4 regions of the Variovorax sp. GW823-FHT04B03 genome follow, and region 2 is predicted to be linked to each of the others. Evidence: predicted binding sites of a transcription regulator. Region 2 holds the regulator's gene; each other region holds the start of a gene.

Region 1 (4,296 bases), on a different contig from region 2:
GTCGGCCCGGCCATGCTGGCCGTGCTGGATCAGCGGCGTGCCCGAGCCCAGGCCGTCGGGCATCACCAGGTGCACCGACGGGCGGCCGATGGCCATGGCGGCCTCGGCGTTGCGGTCGAAGGCCGGGTACACCCAGAACGGGATCACGGGCTGGCTCGTGGAATGGATGTCGAGGATGTGGTCGGCCGCGCTCACCACCGGGCGCAACTCGCGGGCGCGGCGCAGCTCGGGGCTGTCCTCGCTGCCGTCGAGCCATTCGGGCGACCACACGCGGTTGAGGTTGTGCACCAGCTGGCGGCTGTCGAAAGGCAGCGCCTCGTTGAAGGACTCGTAGGCCGCCACGTTGGCAAAGCTGACGGTGAGCGTGCCGATCTTCGGGCGCACGCCGGTGTCGAGCAGGTGCGTGGCAGCGGTCATGCCGCAGATCTCGTTGCCGTGCGTCAGCGCGTTGATCAGCACGTGCGGGCCGGGCTTGCCGGACTCGAAGCGGTGCACGTAGTCGATGCCGACGTTGCCCTCGCGGTAGGCGGAAAGATCGCGGGGGAGGACTTCGAGGGCGGGGGGAGATTGGGTCATTGGGGGTGGTGAACAGGTGGGATCGGAGGCCGCCGGCAAGTTTGCTACAGCTGGCAAATTCGTGCCGTGCGCCGCAAATCCCCCGATGCGGCTCATGTCCTGAGCCGCATCGCCCTCACCAGTTCACTTCCCGCTCCGGCGTCGCCGAAATGTGGTGGATCGACAGGTCCGCCCCGTCGTATTCCTCTTCCTGCGACAGCCGCAGCCCCATGGTCGCCTTGAGCACGCCGTACACCACCGCACCGCCGATCAGCGCCCAGACCACGCCGAGCAAGGTGCCGATGAGCTGCGCCCACAGGTTCACGCCGCCGATGCCGCCCAGCGCCTGGGTGCCGAAGATACCGGCCGCGATGCCGCCCCAGGTGCCGCACAGGCCGTGCAGCGGCCACACGCCGAGCACGTCGTCGATCTTCCATTTGTTCTGGGTGCGCGTGAACATGAAGACGAAGATGGCGCCGGCCACGCCGCCCGCCACGAGCGCGCCCAGCGGGTGCATGAGGTCGGAGCCGGCGCACACGGCCACGAGGCCGGCGAGCGGGCCGTTGTAGACGAAGCCGGGGTCGTTCTTGCCCATGGCCAGCGCCACCAGCGTGCCGCCGACCATGGCCATCAGCGAGTTGACGGCGACGAGGCCCGAGATCTTGTCGATGCTCTGCGCGCTCATCACGTTGAAGCCGAACCAGCCCACGCACAGCACCCACGCGCCCAGCGCCAGGAACGGGATGTTCGACGGCGGGTGTGCGCTGAGCGAGCCGTCGCCGCGGTAGCGGTTGCGGCGCGCGCCCAGCAGCAGCACGGCCGGCAACGCGAGCCAGCCGCCCACGGCGTGCACGACGACCGAACCGGCGAAGTCATGAAACTCGTGGCCGGTGACCGAGGCGATCCAGCCCTGGATGCCGAAGGCCTTGTTCCAGGCGATGCCCTCGTACAGCGGGTAGACGAAACCGACGATCACCGCGGTGGCGATCAATTGCGGCCAGAACTTGGCCCGCTCGGCGATGCCGCCCGAGATGATGGCCGGGATGGCCGCCGCGAAGGTCAGCAGGAAGAAGAACTTCACCAGCTCGTAGCCGCTTCTTGCCGACAGTTCGGTGGCGCTGACGAAGAAATGGGTGCCGTAGGCCACGCCGTAGCCCACCAGGAAGTACACGATGGTCGAGACCGAGAAGTCGACCAGGATCTTGACCAGCGCATTGACCTGGTTCTTCTTGCGCACGGTGCCCAATTCCAGGAAGGCAAAGCCGGCATGCATGGCCAGGACCATGATGGCGCCGAGAAGGATGAACAGCGCGTCAGCGCCCTGTTTGAGTGCGTCCATGAGAGCTTCTTGCAGGTTTTTGGTTTGATTTGGTGCGTCGCACCCGAACGGCTCGGGGCGCCGGCGCAAGAAAGCAAAAATGGTGCCTGCAGGCTCTTGAATGGTGCGAAACGACCCAGGAATGGGCCGATTTCGCAGGGCACGCACCGGATCGGAACGCGCCGCCGGAGCGCTCAGCCGCCGCGCAGCGCGTCGCGATACCGCCGGCTGCAGGGCACGCTCGTGCCGTCGTGCATGTGCAGCCGGGCGTCGCCGCCGTCGAGCGGCTCGATCTCCTTGATGCGGCCCAGGTTCACCGCGTGGCTGCGGTGCACGCGCACGAAGGTGGCCGGGTCGAGCTGGGTCAGGAAGTCGGTGAGCGTGGCGCGCAGCAGGTAGTCGTGGCCGTTGACGTGCAGGCCGACGTAGTTGCCCTCGGCCTGCAGCCAGTCGATGTCGGTGGCGGCGATGAGGAATTCGCGGCGCAGCTTGCGCACGAGGAAGCGTTCGGGGCGGGCCGGCGGTGGGGCTGCCGGCGGGGGCACGTCCTGCACGGAGGGTTCGAAACCCTCCGGTTCCGCCAGCGCCTCGGGCACCGGCGCCACGCCCTCTTCCGGCGGATCGAGCACGCGCGCCTCGCCCTGCAGCCGCAGCATGAAGAGCCGGTAGGCCCACACGCCGAAGACCATCGTGGCGTAGACGCGCACGTCCTTCAGGTACTCGTAGCCCCATCGCCCCATGGCGCCGGCGAAGTCGTAGGGCTCGCCGGCGGCCGCGTACACCGCGGCGCGCAGCCCGAACATCGCCGCCACGTGCGCCAGGCTCAGGAGCACGCTGGCCACCAGGTGCCCCGCAAGAAAGCGCACCCAGTGGTCGCGCGCCAGCGGCGACAGCCGGCGCTCCACGGCCACCAGCACCGGCACCAGGGCCAGCAGCGCGATGTGGCTCGACACCTCCCAGGTGACGACCTCCCAGTTCGCGCGCGGCACGGCGCGGCTGCGGGCGTCGATGAGCGCGACCACGGTGCTGATCGCGGCATGCACCGTCATCAGCACGATCCAGAAGCCGACCTCGACGTACCGTCGGATCGGTTCGTAGCGCTCGTACAGGTTCTTGTGCGGCTCGCTCATGCGGGGATTCTCGCGAACCGGGGGCCGGATTTCGTCCCTGGGGGCCACCGTTCGTCACAAATCCGAGCCGATCCGTCCCGGCGATGGCCCCGGGGACGGGCGCGGGGGCCACGATGGCCGCCGTTTCTTCGTTCCAGGAGCCCGCCATGCCCTCCGATCCCGTTTCAGCCCTCGCACCGCAGCGCCGCCACGACATCGACGCCCTGCGCGCCCTCGCCTTCCTGCTCGTCATCCTCTACCACGTGGGCATGTACTACGTGGCCGACTGGCCCTGGCACCTGAAGAGCCCGCACGCGGCCGAGTGGCTGCCGTGGCCGATGCGGGTGCTGAACCTGTGGCGCATGGACCTGGTCTTCCTGATCTCGGGCGTGTCGCTCGGTTTCCTGAGCCGGGGCCAGGGTACCTGGGGCCTGCTGCGCAGCCGGGGGCTGCGGCTGATGCTGCCGCTGGCCTTCGGCATGGCGGTGGTCGTGCCCTACCAGGCCTATGCCGAAGGCGTGGCGCGCGGGTTGGTGGCGCCGGGCTTCGGCACCTTCCTGCTGCGCTACCTGTCGATGGGCGCGCCGTGGCCCAAGGGGGCGTTCGCGGGGGCGGAGTTCGGTATCACCTGGAACCACCTCTGGTACCTGCCCTACCTGTTCCTCTACACGGCGCTGGTCGCGCTGACGCTGCCGCTGTGGCGCTCGGCGGCCGGCCAGTGGGTGCGGCGGCGCTTCAACGGGCTGCGCGGCTGGCAGCTGCTGGTGCTGCCGGCGCTGCCGCTGCTGGCCTGGACGGTGCTGCTGGCGCGGCACTTTCCGGCCACGCACAACCTGGTGTGGGACTTCCACCTGCACAGCATCTACTTCACCGTCTTCCTCTACGGCTACTGGATGGGCGTGGACACGGGCATCTGGCGCGAACTCGAACGGCTGCGCCGCGTGTCGCTGCTGCTGGCGGTGGCGACGATCGGCGCGTTCATCGCGCTGCGCGTCGGGGCCCTCGTTGCGCCCAAGGGGCTGCTGATGGACGTGCTGCGCACGGCCTACCTGTGGCTCGCGGTCGCCACCATCCTGGGCCATGGCCACCGCCACCTGAACCGCCCCTGGCCGTGGCTGCGCTGGGCCAACGAGTCGGTCTACCCCTGGTACATGCTGCACCAGACGCTGATCGTCGCGGGCGTGGCGCTGCTGGCGCCGCTCGCACTCGGCCCGGTGTGGGAGCCGATGGCGCTGGTCGTCGTGACGATCGCCGGCTGCTGGCTGCTGACCGACGGGCTGATCCGCCGCATCGGCTGGCTGCGCCCGCTGTTCG
Region 2 (4,296 bases):
CAGGACGCCGAGGGCTACCAGTACGGCGTGGTCACGGCCGCGCCCGGCAAGCTGGCCTATTACAAGCAGAAGCGCAACGCCGGCGACGAGTGGATCGAGGGCGAGTCGGAAGTCATCGAGTACGACAGCCGCGCCGACAACGTCAAGTTCATCCGCCGCGCCGTCATGCGCCGGCTGATCGGCGCCACGGCCAACGACGAGAGCAGCGGCGCGCTGATCGTCTACGACCAGAGCAACGACACCTACACCGTCAACGGCTCCCTCGTGCCGCCGAACGCCGGCGTCTCGGCGGGCGGCGGCGGTCGCGTGAAGGCCATCCTCACGCCGAAGGCCACACCGGCCCCGGCGGCGCCCGGCTCCGCACCGGCAGCCGGCGGCAAGAAGCCCGCGGCCCCGGCACCCACCCCCGCGCCCGGCGCCGGGCTGCGCCCGACCACCACGCTGGGCGGCACCGAAGGGGAAGGGCGCAAGTGATCGAAACCGCAGGAACCCAGACCGCCGACGGCATTCCGGGCAGCCGCCTCGTGGCGCGCGGCCTCAAGAAGAGCTACGGCAGCCGCACGGTCGTGAAAGACGTCTCGCTCGACGTGCAAAAGGGCGAGGTCGTCGGACTGCTCGGCCCCAACGGCGCGGGCAAGACCACCTCGTTCTACATGATCGTCGGGCTGGTGCGCGCCGACGCCGGCGAGATCACCATCGACGGCGAGCCCATCGCCCACATGCCTATTCACCGCCGCGCGCGCATGGGCCTGAGCTACCTGCCGCAGGAGGCCTCGATCTTCCGCAAGCTCACGGTCGAGGAAAACGTGCGCGCCGTGCTCGAGCTGCAGCGCGAGCCCGACGCCAACGGCCGCATGATGCCGCTGACCAAGCAGCACACCGAAGAGCGACTGGCCGACCTGCTGGCCGACCTGCGCGTGGACCACCTGCGCGATTCGCCCGCGCTCGCGCTGTCGGGCGGCGAGCGTCGCCGCGTTGAAATTGCACGCGCGCTGGCCACCCAGCCGCGCTTCATCCTGCTGGACGAGCCCTTCGCCGGCATCGACCCGATCGCGGTGATCGAGATCCAGCGGATCATCAGTTTCCTGAAAGAGCGCGGCATCGGCGTGCTCATCACCGACCACAACGTGCGTGAAACGCTGGGCATCTGCGATCACGCGTTCATCATCAGCGACGGGCACGTGCTGGCACAAGGCACACCCTCGGAGATCGTCGACAACGCCGAGGTACGCAGGGTGTACCTGGGCGAGCACTTCCGGATGTGACCGTGCGGCGAGGGTCAAGGATCATCGTGGCCGCCGTCCGCGCGGAGCTTCCTCGCGGGGGCCGCCGCGCACGGCCGCCCGAAGCGGCCGGCCCGCCCCCGGTAGGGGGTTGGCGTAGCGCGAAGCGCGCAGCCTGGGGGGGAGCCATTTCCTCATGAAGCAAGGGCTGTCCCTTCGCGTCTCGCAGCATCTGGCGCTGACGCCACAGCTGCAGCAGTCCATTCGCCTGCTCCAGCTCTCCACGCTCGAACTGAGCCAGGAGGTGGAGCAGATGCTGGACGAGAACCCGTTCCTCGAACGCACCGCGGAAGAAGCGGCGCGCGAGGAGTTCGGGCTGGACACGGCCGACGCGCCGGTGCCGCGCGACGACGCGGGCGAGGGTGAGGCCGAGTTCACGCCGTCCGCCGCCAGCACTTCCTCCACGTCCAGCGACACCAGCACCTCGACCCCCGACACCGACGGCCCCGCCGCCGAGATCGCCGAGCGCGAGCCCGACTGGGAAGGCGACGGCACCGTCGACATGGCGCCCGACGACAGCGAGTGGGGCAGCGACGCGCCCGCGCGCCAGAACAACCTGGGCGACGACGAACGGGCCGATGCCACCGAACTCGCGCGCAGCCAGGAGTCGCTGCAGTCCTTCCTGCACCGCCAGGCGTTGAGCCTGCGGCTCAATGAAAACGACTGCGCCGCGCTGCGCTTCCTGATCGAATCGCTCAACGACGACGGCTACCTCGAAGACTCGCTGCCCGCGCTGGCCTCGGGCCTGGCGGGCGACGACAACGACCAGTTCGACGACCTCGTGCACCACTTCCAGGTGGCGCTGGGCCTGCTGCAGAGCCTGGAGCCGGTGGGCGTCGGCGCGCGCGACCTCGGCGAATGCCTGAGCATCCAGCTGAAGGCGCTCGCCAGCGAAGACGAGACCGAGGCCGAAGCGCTCATCCGCAAGACCGCCATCGCGATCTGCAAGCAGCCCATGGAGCTGCTCGCGCGGCGCGACTTCAAGCGCCTGGCCACGCTCACGCGCACCAACGAAGACCTGGTGCGCTCGGCGCTGCAGATCATTGCGCGGCTCGAACCCAAGCCGGGCCGCCGTTTCGTCGACGTCGAGCGCAACATCGTCATTCCCGACGTGATCGTCACCAAGACCGGGCGCGGCACCAACGTGAAGTTCCGCGTCATGCTCAACCCCGAGGTCATGCCGCGCCTGCGCGTGCACGACATCTACGCCGGCGCGCTCAAGTCGCACAAGGGCGAAGGCAGCCAGGCGCTGTCGCAGCGGCTGCAGGAGGCGCGCTGGTTCATCAAGAACATCCAGCAGCGCTTCGACACCATCCTGCGCGTGAGCAACGCCATCGTCGAGCGGCAGAAGAGCTACTTCGTGCACGGCGAGCTGGCCATGCGCCCGCTGGTGCTGCGCGAGATCGCCGACGAACTGGGCCTGCACGAGTCGACCATCTCGCGCGTGACCACCGCCAAGTACATGGCCACGCCCTTCGGCACGGTCGAGCTGAAGTACTTCTTCGGCTCGGCGCTGGGCACCGAGACCGGCGGCAACGCGTCGAGCACCGCGGTGCGCGCGCTGATCAAGCAGTTCGTGAGTTCCGAGAGCATCAAGAAGCCGCTGTCCGACAGCCAGATCTCCGAGATGCTGAAAGAGCAGGGCATCGAGTGCGCGCGCCGCACCGTCGCCAAGTACCGCGAAGCGCTGCGCATCGCGCCCGCCAACCTGCGCAAAGCCCTGTAGAAGACCGACGATGACGAGCCGCCTGCTGTCGCGTTGTGGGCATTGGGTGGTCGTCATCGCGGCGGCGCTGCTGTTTGCCGGCTGCGCCACGCTGCCCGACGAGGCACCGCGCCCGCCCACCAAGGCCATCGCCGTCTCGGCCGACACCGCGCTCGGCAAGATCGCGCTGGCCTCGCAGCCCGATCCCGACCTCAGCGGCTTTCGCCTGATGCCCGGCGGCGACTTCGCCTTCGACACGCGGCTGCAGCTGGCGCGCCGCGCGCAGCGCACGCTCGACGTGCAGTACTACCAGATCGAGAACGACGAGACCGGCCGCTACCTGCTGCGCACCCTGCGCGATGCGGCCCAGCGCGGGGTGCGCGTGCGCCTGTTGATGGACGACCTGTACACGTCCGGCGAAGACGAACTGCTGCTCGGCCTTGCCGCCACGCCGAACGTGGAGCTGCGCCTGTTCAACCCGTTCCCGGCCGGGCGCGGCAGCCTGCTCAAGCGCTTCACCGCATCGCTGTTCGACTTCAGCCGCGTCAACCGCCGCATGCACAACAAGCTCTTCATCGCCGACGGCGCGATGGCGGTGGCGGGCGGGCGCAACATCGGCAACCAGTACTTCCGCCGCACCACGGGCCCGAACTTCATCGACCTCGACACCTTCGTCACGGGTGCGCTGATCCCGCGCCTGGGCGTGCTGTTCGACCAGTACTGGAACAGCCCGCACGTGCGCCCGATCGGCGCGGTCGTGCACACCGACCTGCCGCGCGAAGAGCTGCAGCGCCGCTTCGACGCCGCCACCGGCCCCGACACCACGCCCCCACCGCCCAGGCCCGCGCCCAACGACCTGCTCGGCTACAGCCCCGTGGCCGACGACCTCGACGCCGGCAAGCTCGGCCTGATCTGGACCACCGCCGAGGCGTATGCCGATTCACCTGACCGCGTGATCGGCAAGACCGCGTCGTATGGCGGCGTGCCGCTGCTCGACGTGGACAGCGTGCGCTACAACGTGGTCGAGCAGATGCGCCGCGCGCGCAGCGAGGTGACGCTGGTCTCGCCCTACCTGATCCCGGGCGCGTCGGGGCTGGAGGTGATGCGCGAGATCCGCGGGCGCAACGTGAAGATCAGCGTGGTCACCAACTCGCTCGCCGCCACCGACGAACCGCTGGTCCACACCGCCTACCGCCGCTACCGCGCCGACATGCTCGCGCTGGGCGCCGAGCTGCACGAGCTGAGTTCCGCGCGCACGCGGCGCAGCGTGCGGCTGGGTTTGTTCGGCACGTCGGTGGGGCGGCTGCA
Region 3 (4,296 bases), 300 kb from region 2:
CGCCGAGGTGGAAGACTGGAACCTGGCCCAGGCCGAGAACACCCGCGAAGGCTACGAGGCCTACCTGCGGCGCCACCGCCGCGGCCTGCATGCGCGCGAGGCGCGCAACGCCATCGCCCAGCTCAACCGGCAGTCACCGCCGCCGCCTGCCGCGGGCAGCACGAACCCCGTGCCGACCGTGATCGCGGGCGCACCGCCGGCCCCGCCACCGCCGCCGGCCGCGGCGCCCGGCATGGGCCGCGTGCAGTTCAACATCCGGCCCTGGGGCCAGGTCTTCGTCGACGGCGCCGACCGCGGCGTGAGCCCGCCGCTCAAGTCGCTGCCGCTGCGCCCCGGCATCTACACGATCGAGGTGCGCAACGGCGACCTCACGGCCTACCGCCAGCGCGTGACGGTGCAGGACAGCAAGTCCGCACCGGTGGTGAGCCACGAGTTCAAGTAAGAGGGCAGCGCGTCAGGGCGTGCCGGTGCGCAATGCGCGGCGGTACTGCACCGCCTCCGCCACATGCGCGGCCTGCACCGCGTCCTGCCCCGCGAGGTCGGCGATGGTGCGCGCCACCTTCAGCGCGCGGTGCGTGCTGCGCGCCGACCAGCCCAGCCGCGCGGCCGCCTGCTGCAGCAGCTGGCGGGCGGGGCCATCGAGCACGGCGTGCGTGTCGATCGCGCGGCCCTGCAGCGCCTGGTTCGCGTGGCCCTGGCGTTGCAGCGCGCGGTCGCGTGCGCCCACCACGCGCGCGCGGATGCTGTCGGTCGATTCGCCTGCCGGCGCATCGAGCAGCTGCGGCGCCGACACGGCCGCCACCTCGATGTGCAGGTCGATGCGGTCCAGCAGCGGACCGCTGAGCTTGCCCTGGTAGCGCGCGATGCGCTCGGGCGTGCAGCGGCAGGGCTTGAGCGTGGAGCCGAGGTAGCCGCAGGGGCAGGGGTTCATCGCGGCGATGAGCTGGAAGCGGGCCGGAAACTCCGCGCGCCGGGCGGCGCGGGTGATCGTGATGGTGCCGGTCTCCAGCGGCTCGCGCAGCGCTTCGAGGGCGGCGCGCGTGAACTCGGGGAACTCGTCGAGAAACAGCACGCCGTGGTGCGCGCGCGAGATCTCGCCCGGCCGGGGCGGCGAGCCGCCGCCCACCAGCGCCGCCGCGCTCGCCGTGTGGTGCGGAGTGGCCGTCGGGCGGCTCATCCAGCGTTCGGGCGCCAGCCGGCCGTCGAGGCTGGCGATGGCTGCGCTCTCCAGCGCTTCGTCCACGTTCATCGGCGGCAGCAGGCCGGCGAAGCGGTGCGCCAGCATCGACTTGCCCGAGCCCGGCTCGCCCACCATGAGCAGGCTGTGGCCGCCAGCCGCGGCGATCTCGAGGGCGCGTTTGGCGCCCGTGTGGCCCTTGACGTCGGCCAGGTCGGCATAGCGCGGGGCGCCGTCGCCGGGCGCGGCGCGCACGCGGGTCCAGCCGTCGTCGCTCGCATCGACGGGCCCGCCGCCGCTGGCGACGAACTGGCGCACCACGTCGAGCAGGTGCCGGGCCCCGTACACCTGCGCGCCCGGCACCAGCGCGGCCTCCTGGGCGCTGTCCAGGGGCAGCACCAGCCGCACGGCCGAGCCCTGGGTGTAGGTGGCCACGGCCATCGCGAGCGCGCCGCGCACGGGGCGCAGTTCGCCCGACAGCGACAGCTCGCCGGCGAACTCGTGGCCGGCCAGCCGCGCGTTCTCGATCTGCCCGCTGGCCGCGAGGATGCCCAGGGCGATCGGCAGATCGAAGCGGCCCGAGTCCTTCGGCAGATCGGCGGGCGCCAGATTGACCACGATCTTCTTGTTGGTCGGAAATTCGAGCCCGGCGTTCTGGATCGCCGAGCGCACGCGCTCGCGCGCCTCCTTGACCTCGGTCTCGGCCAGCCCGACCAGCGTGAAGCTCGGCAGGCCGTTCGCCAGATGCACCTCGACCGTGACGGCGGCGGCCTCCAGGCCGAGCAAGGCGCGGCTTTGCACCAAAGACAGACTCATTTTTCTCCCTCTCCCCAAGTTGGTGCGCCTGCGACGTGCAAGCCCAGGACCGTGCAGCGTGCAAGCGTGTGCAACTGCCGGAAACAGGGCTTGTAACGATTTGGCGCTCATCGCCGGACACCTGCGCCCTCTGGCCGGGGCGGTATTCGTGCAGTTTGGCACGCTCCCTGCTTTGAGGGTGCTCAGGTCCAACAACACACTTGCGAGGAGTTCCCTGATGACGCACCGTACCGCCGCCCAGGCGTTGATCGTTCTGGCCACTGCACTGACCGCCTCGGGCGCCGCCATGGCCCAGGCCGCCGACGCCGCCGCACCGGCGCCCGCGCCCCTGCTCACGGGCAATGTCTCGCTGACCACGAACTACAAGTTCCGCGGCCAGGACCAGGACATGATCGGCAAGAACGACTACGCCAAGACCAAGGGCTTCAAGCCCGCCATCCAGGGCGGCTTCGACTACGCCTTCGGTGACAGCGGCTTCTACATCGGCAACTGGAACTCCAGCGTCAACTGGCTCAAGGGCAACAGCATCGAGAGTGACCTGTACGGCGGCTACAAGTTCAAGGCCGGCCCGGTCGACATGGACGTGGGTGCGCTCACCTACATCTACCCGGGCAACTCGGTGGGCAACACCACCGAGCTGTACGTGGGCGCCACCTACGCCAACGACAGCTTCGGCTCGTTCACGGCCAAGTACTCGCACACGGTGTCCAAGGACTACTTCGGCTACGCCGGTGCCAAGACGGGCTCGGGCCTGAAGGGCCGCAACACCGGCTACCTGAACCTGGCCTACAGCAAGGAGATCGTGCCCAAGGTCACGCTCAAGGCCGCCGTCGGCTTCACCAACATGTCCAGCGACATCCGCAGCCTGGGCTACAAGAGCTACGTGGACTACAACATCGGCGCCACCTACGACTTCGGCAGCGGCCTGACGCTCACCGGCTCGGTGCAGGGCGCCAACAAGAAGTCCAACTACCAGGTCGTGGCCTACCCGGGTATCGAGATCCCCGACTTCGGCACCTTCGGCACCACCTACTACTCGCCCAACAAGGCACGCTTCATCCTCACGCTGACGAAGACGCTGTAATCGACAGAACAACCAGGCGCGGCCCACGTTGCCGCGCCGCCTTTCATCCATCCAGAAGGAGCAACTCATCATGAAGCTGGTCACAGCCATCATCAAACCGTTCAAGCTCGACGAGGTGCGCGAAGCGCTCTCGGCCATCGGCGTGCAGGGCATCACCGTCACGGAAGTGAAGGGCTTCGGTCGCCAGAAGGGCCACACCGAGCTGTACCGCGGCGCCGAGTACGTGGTCGACTTCCTGCCCAAGGTGAAGATCGAGGCGGCCATCTCCGACGAGCTGGTCGACCGCGTGATCGAGGCCGTGGAAGGCGCCGCGCGCACCGGGAAGATCGGCGACGGCAAGATCTTTGTCTACAACCTCGAGCAGGTCGTGCGCATCCGCACCGGCGAAACGGGCCGTGAAGCCCTCTGATCGAGTCCTGGCCCGAAAGAACAACGACTATGAAAAAACTTCTTGTCTCTCTTGCGCTCGGCTTGAGCGTCTTCGTTGCCGGTACTTCGGCGCTGGCCCAGGCACCCGCCGCCACCCCTGAGGCACCGGCTGCATCGGCACCTGCTGCACCTGCCGCTGCTGCGCCCGCTCCTGCAGCGGCTGCGGCACCCGCGGCCGCCGAGGCCGCACCCGCCGCACCGGCCGCGGCTCCCGCGCCCAAGGTCGACTCCGGCGACACCGCCTGGATGCTCACCTCGACCCTGCTCGTGATCCTGATGACCATCCCCGGCCTGGCGCTGTTCTACGGCGGCCTGGGCCGTTCCAAGAACATGCTGTCGGTGCTGATGCAGGTCTTCGTGATCTTCTCGCTCATCAGCCTGCTGTGGGCCATCTACGGCTACAGCCTGGCCTTCACAGGCGACGGCAACTTCTTCGGAAGCTTCGACAAGATCTTCATGAAGGGCATCACGCAGGAGACCTTCGGCGCGTTGACCACGATCCCCGAATACGTGTTCTTCGCCTTCCAGGGCACCTTCGCGGCCATCACCGTGGCGCTGATCGTCGGCGCTTTTGCAGAACGCGCCAAGTTCTCGGCCGTGCTGCTGTTCTCGGTGATCTGGTTCACCTTCAGCTACGTGCCCATGGCCCACATCGTGTGGGGCGGCGGCCTGCTGGGCAAGGACGGCGCGCTCGACTTCGCCGGCGGCACCGTGGTGCACATCAACGCCGGTATCGCCGGCCTGGTCGGTGCCTACATGGTCGGCAAGCGCGTGGGCTACGGCAAGGAAG
Region 4 (4,296 bases), on a different contig from region 2:
GCCATGTCCTTCTTCGGGCCGCTCACGCCCAGGTGCATGCCGTACACGAGGCCGTAGAGCACGTGCGCCATGTCGAGGTCGCCGTTCACGAGCTTGTCGCGCACGCCGGCCCAGCTGGCTTCCTTGCTCGGCACGATCTTCACGCCGTACTTCTTGTCGATGCCCAGCACCGAGGCCATCACCACGCTGGCGCAATCGGTCAGCGGGATGAAGCCGATCTTCACTTCTTCCTTCTCGGGCTTGTCCGAGCCCTGGGCCCAGACGGCGGCGCGCAGCGCCGGGTCGATGCCCACGGCGCCGAGGGCGGCGGCCTGCAGCACGCGGCGCCGGCTCAGTTTGGTTTTCAGCAGCAGATCGGACATGGGCGGGGCTCCAGAAGTGAAAGACAAAAACGAAAAGGCGTCCGCACCGCGCAGGGGCTGCTCGTGAACGAGCCCTTGCGGGATGGGGACGCCTTTGTCCGGTTCGGTGGGCCGCACCCGCCGTTGGGTGCAACCTGCCTGAAGACCTTGCGGTCTGTGACAAGCTCCATGCAAGCGGTGTGCCAGCCCGCAACCACCGGTGGGAGCTATGGAAAAGATAGCTGGCAGGGCGCGCCGGCGCAGGGGAAAGTTCCTGCTGGCTCGCTAACCCGGGCGACGCACAACTGTTGTGCGCTGCACCAATCCAAGCGGCCCGGCTCAGCGCCGCGGTGCAGGCTCGAGCGGCAGGTAGTCGGCCATGGCCAGCATCGACTCGGCCACGTCGACGAGGCGGCGCTTCTGGTTCATGGCGGTCTGGCGCAGCATCTTGTGCGCCTCGGCCTCGCTCAGGCGCCGGTGCGCCATCAGCAGGCCCTTGGCGCGCTCGACGATCTTGCGTTCGTTGAGCGAGGCGCGCACGGTGTCGAGCTCGTCGCTCATGGCCTGCAGGCGCTGCGACTGCTCCTGGACCATGTCGAGCACCGAGCGTTCGAGGTGGCGCCCGAGTTGCGCGGGCGTGGCGTCCTGCGCCTGTTGGGCATCGTCGAAGAACAGCGCGCCGCCGGCCTGCGGGGCCAGCGTGCCGAGCAGCTGCCGGTAGGCCGCCAGCTCGCTGCGCGCCTGGGCGGTCTTGTGGTCGCACAGCGCGCGCAGGTCGGCCGAGAGGCGGTTCTCGACCGTTTGCATGGCGTCGATGCGCCGCGTGCAGCAGTCGAACCAGGCCTGGCTCAGCAGCGCGTCGGCCGGCACCGAGGTGGCGCCCTTGCGGCGCAGGCGCTCGAGCTCGGCCAGCACGGCGTCCGACTGGCTGTCGTGCCAGAGCGTGCGCACCGCGTCGCCCGAGAAATCGATGAACACCTGGAAGCAGCGCTCCTGCGACTCGATGAGGTGGCGCCACTGCTGGCGCTGCGCGTCGTCGCCACGGCCCAGCGCGAGCGCGGCGGCGCCGAAGGCCCGCTCCTGGCCGGCGAACTCCTTGCCCTGCATGAAGTTGAACATCGCCACCAGCAGGCGCGAGATCTCGGGGTCGGTGGCGCCATCGGCCGCCTCGAACACCACCGCCAGCAGGCCGGCCACGAGCTTGGCGAAGGCGGCCACGGCCTGCGCGGGCTGGAGTTCGAGCGCGTCGATGCGCCGGCGCAGCGCGGGCAGGGCGTCCAGGCCGGGCAGCACCCAGGCGATGCGGCTGAACAGGCGCGCGCCGTGGCCGGCGCCCACCGCGCGGTGGTGCTCGGCCTCGAGCCGGTCGAAGCCGGCGCGCACCTGCTGCTCGAGCGCCAGGCATTCAGCGATCTGCGGGCCGCGCTGGTCGGCAAAGCGCCCGCCGTGCGAGGCCAGGAACACGTTCGACATGCCGCGCTCGCGCTGCAGCGCATGCACGAGCCGCCCGATGGCGCCGACCAGCTCGCTGGTGCGCGCGAGCTGGTCCAGCGCGTCGATCTCGCATCGGCGCGCGGCGATCAGGAAGCTCAGGCCGGAAGTCATTCGTGGGGGCGCGGAAGGGGCGCCTTCCGCTCGTGCAACTTCCGTGCCTCGCTTGCCCCTTCGCCGGCGCCGCCGGCGGGCGGCCCCTACACTCGGCGCCATGCTCTTGTTGGGAATCGAATCATCCTGCGACGAGACCGGCGTGGCGCTGGTCGAGTCGCACGGCGACGCGCTGCCGCTGCTGCGTTCGCACGCGCTGCACAGCCAGATCGCCATGCACCAGGCCTACGGCGGCGTGGTGCCCGAGCTGGCCAGCCGCGACCACATCCGTCGCGTGCTGCCGCTCACCGAAGCCGTCATGGCCGAGGCCGGGCGCTCGCTGGCCGAGATCGACGTGGTGGCCTACACGCGCGGCCCGGGCCTGGCCGGTGCGCTGCTCGTGGGCGCCGGCGTGGCCTGCGCGCTCGGCGTGGCGCTGGGCAAGCCGGTGCTGGGGGTGCATCACCTCGAAGGGCATCTGCTGTCGCCGTTCCTGAGCGCCGATCCGCCCGAATTTCCGTTCGTGGCGCTGCTGGTGTCGGGTGGTCACACGCAGCTGATGCGGGTCGACGGCGTGGGCCGCTACGAACTGCTCGGCGAGACCATCGACGACGCGGCGGGCGAGGCCTTCGACAAGAGCGCCAAGCTCATGGGCCTGCCGTACCCCGGCGGCCCCTGGCTGGCGAAGCTGGCCGAAGAGGGCGACGCCGCGGCCTTCAAGCTGCCGCGCCCGCTGCTGCACAGCGGCGATCTCGACTTTTCGTTTGCCGGACTGAAGACGGCCGTGCTCACGCAGGCCAAGAAGCTCGGCGACCAGCTCGAGGCGCGCAAGGCCGACCTGGCGGCGTCCACGCAGGCGGCCATCGTCGAGGTGCTGCTGAAGAAGTCGCTCGCGGCGCTGGACCAGACCGGCCTGAAGCGGCTGGTGGTGGCGGGTGGCGTGGGGGCCAACAAGAACCTGCGCGAGCAACTGAACGCGGCCTGCGCGAAGCGCAAGGTGCGCGTGCACTACCCCGAGCTGCACCTGTGCACCGACAACGGCGCCATGATCGCCATGGCGGCGGCGATGCGGCTGCAATCAGGCCTGTCGCAGGCCTCGGAGCGCTATGCCTTCGACGTCAAGCCGCGATGGCCGATGGCATCGCTGATGACGCCCGAGACGCCGCTGCCGGAAACCGTGTAGCCGGCTGCGGCCGTGCACGCCCCAGCGAGGGCAGCGGCAGCACGTCGAGCACGTTGCGCCACAGCTGGCGCCACTCGGGCCAGTCGTGGCCGCCTTCGGTGGTGAACACGCGCCCCGGGGGCAGGGCGTCGGCCAGCAGCTTGTGGTTGCTGGCAAAGCGGTCGGCCAGGCCGAAACCCAGGTACAGCGGCGGCAGGTCCTGGGAAGGCTTCGGCGCCAGGTACTGCTGGAAGAAGGGCCAGAGCTTGCGGTCGGGTTCCTCGTCGGGCTGCGGCCCGGTGGGCGCCTGCCAGGCGCGCAGGCCGCCGGCCTTCTTGATTTCCGCACCGAGCACGCGGCGCCCCAGGTAGGGCGCCAGCGCCACGATGCCGTCCACCGAGCCCGGGCGTGCCAGTTCGTGGATCAGTGCGCCGAACCCGCCGATGGAAATGCCGACCAGCCAGATCGAGGTGTAGCCCTTGGCCCGCTGGGGCTCGATGACGTCGGCATGCAGCCGCTCGCTGAGGGTCTGGTCGTAGTAGTAGGAGACGTCCGCATCGACCAGCAGCGCATCGGCTGCGAGGTGGCGTTCGCGCACGGCGCTGATGAAACCCTCGCGCTCGAACTCTTCGGGTTTGAGGTAGGCCCCTGGCAGGAAGATCAGGAGCGTGTCGGACCGTTCGTTGTCATTGGCTGACTGCAGGTGCGTTTTCATGGTGCCTTGAGGCACACCCGCTGTCCGCACCGCCCGGGAACTCGATGCGTTTACGAGATGCCCACGAAGAAGAAAGTACTAATAAATCGTCACATCATGTGACGTTATCCGGCACTATTGTGAATACGGCGCTTGTTTAAAGTCAAAACAAGCTGTCACTAACATTTTCTTCGTGGGGGCATCGCCGGGACTAGTTGATCTGCAAGTGCGAAACCTGGCTTGCCGGCACCAGCTTGCCGAGCTTCAGGGTCAGCACGCCGTTCTCCAGCTTGGCTTCGCTGGTGGCCAGGTCGATGGCTTGCGGCAGCTCGTAGGCGAGCTTGATCTGGCGCTTGGCTTCGGCCTTGCTTTCGATGCGGACCACGGCGCCTTCGATGGCCACCGACAGGTCTTCACGCGACAGGCCGGGCACGTCCAGCGACAGGGTCCAGCTCTTGTCGTCCTGCTCGACCAGGGGCGAGCGGCGGGCGCCGGAGAAAGCCTCGTTCACGAAG

Evidence for each region. Region 2 encodes sigma-54, which starts transcription at its own class of promoters, with help from an activator protein. Its sites were predicted from a motif close to TGGCANGNAANCTGCTTT; they were not measured.
Region 1: AC1RAD_RS18605 (ammonium transporter) is a predicted target of sigma-54. The motif match lies at 1,965-1,982, and genes of this name have one in related genera.
Region 3: AC1RAD_RS00395 (TorF family putative porin) is a predicted target of sigma-54. The motif match lies at 2,150-2,167, and genes of this name have one in related genera.
Region 4: AC1RAD_RS17960 (nitrate regulatory protein) is a predicted target of sigma-54. The motif match lies at 1,978-1,995, and genes of this name have one in related genera.

What each region holds. Positions count from the first base shown of each region.
Region 1 is NZ_JBXAIT010000004.1:281,004-285,299, forward strand. Features, by position in the region: gene AC1RAD_RS18600 (M14 family metallopeptidase) at 1-576, opposite strand, end outside; gene AC1RAD_RS18605 (ammonium transporter) at 692-1,894, opposite strand; gene AC1RAD_RS18610 (LytTR family DNA-binding domain-containing protein) at 2,068-3,003, opposite strand; gene AC1RAD_RS18615 (acyltransferase family protein) at 3,150-4,296, shown strand, end outside.
Region 2 is NZ_JBXAIT010000001.1:391,004-395,299, forward strand. Features, by position in the region: gene lptA (lipopolysaccharide transport periplasmic protein LptA) at 1-474, shown strand, start outside; gene lptB (LPS export ABC transporter ATP-binding protein) at 471-1,265, shown strand; gene rpoN (RNA polymerase factor sigma-54) at 1,420-3,009, shown strand; gene AC1RAD_RS01755 (phospholipase D family protein) at 3,020-4,296, shown strand, end outside.
Region 3 is NZ_JBXAIT010000001.1:94,381-98,676, forward strand. Features, by position in the region: gene AC1RAD_RS00385 (serine/threonine-protein kinase) at 1-442, shown strand, start outside; gene AC1RAD_RS00390 (YifB family Mg chelatase-like AAA ATPase) at 455-1,993, opposite strand; gene AC1RAD_RS00395 (TorF family putative porin) at 2,211-3,077, shown strand; gene glnK (P-II family nitrogen regulator) at 3,148-3,486, shown strand; gene AC1RAD_RS00405 (ammonium transporter) at 3,516-4,296, shown strand, end outside.
Region 4 is NZ_JBXAIT010000004.1:123,908-128,203, reverse strand. Features, by position in the region: gene AC1RAD_RS17965 (CmpA/NrtA family ABC transporter substrate-binding protein) at 1-362, opposite strand, end outside; gene AC1RAD_RS17960 (nitrate regulatory protein) at 681-1,946, opposite strand; gene tsaD (tRNA (adenosine(37)-N6)-threonylcarbamoyltransferase complex transferase subunit TsaD) at 2,047-3,108, shown strand; gene AC1RAD_RS17950 (alpha/beta hydrolase) at 3,044-3,802, opposite strand; gene AC1RAD_RS17945 (Hsp20/alpha crystallin family protein) at 3,993-4,296, opposite strand, start outside.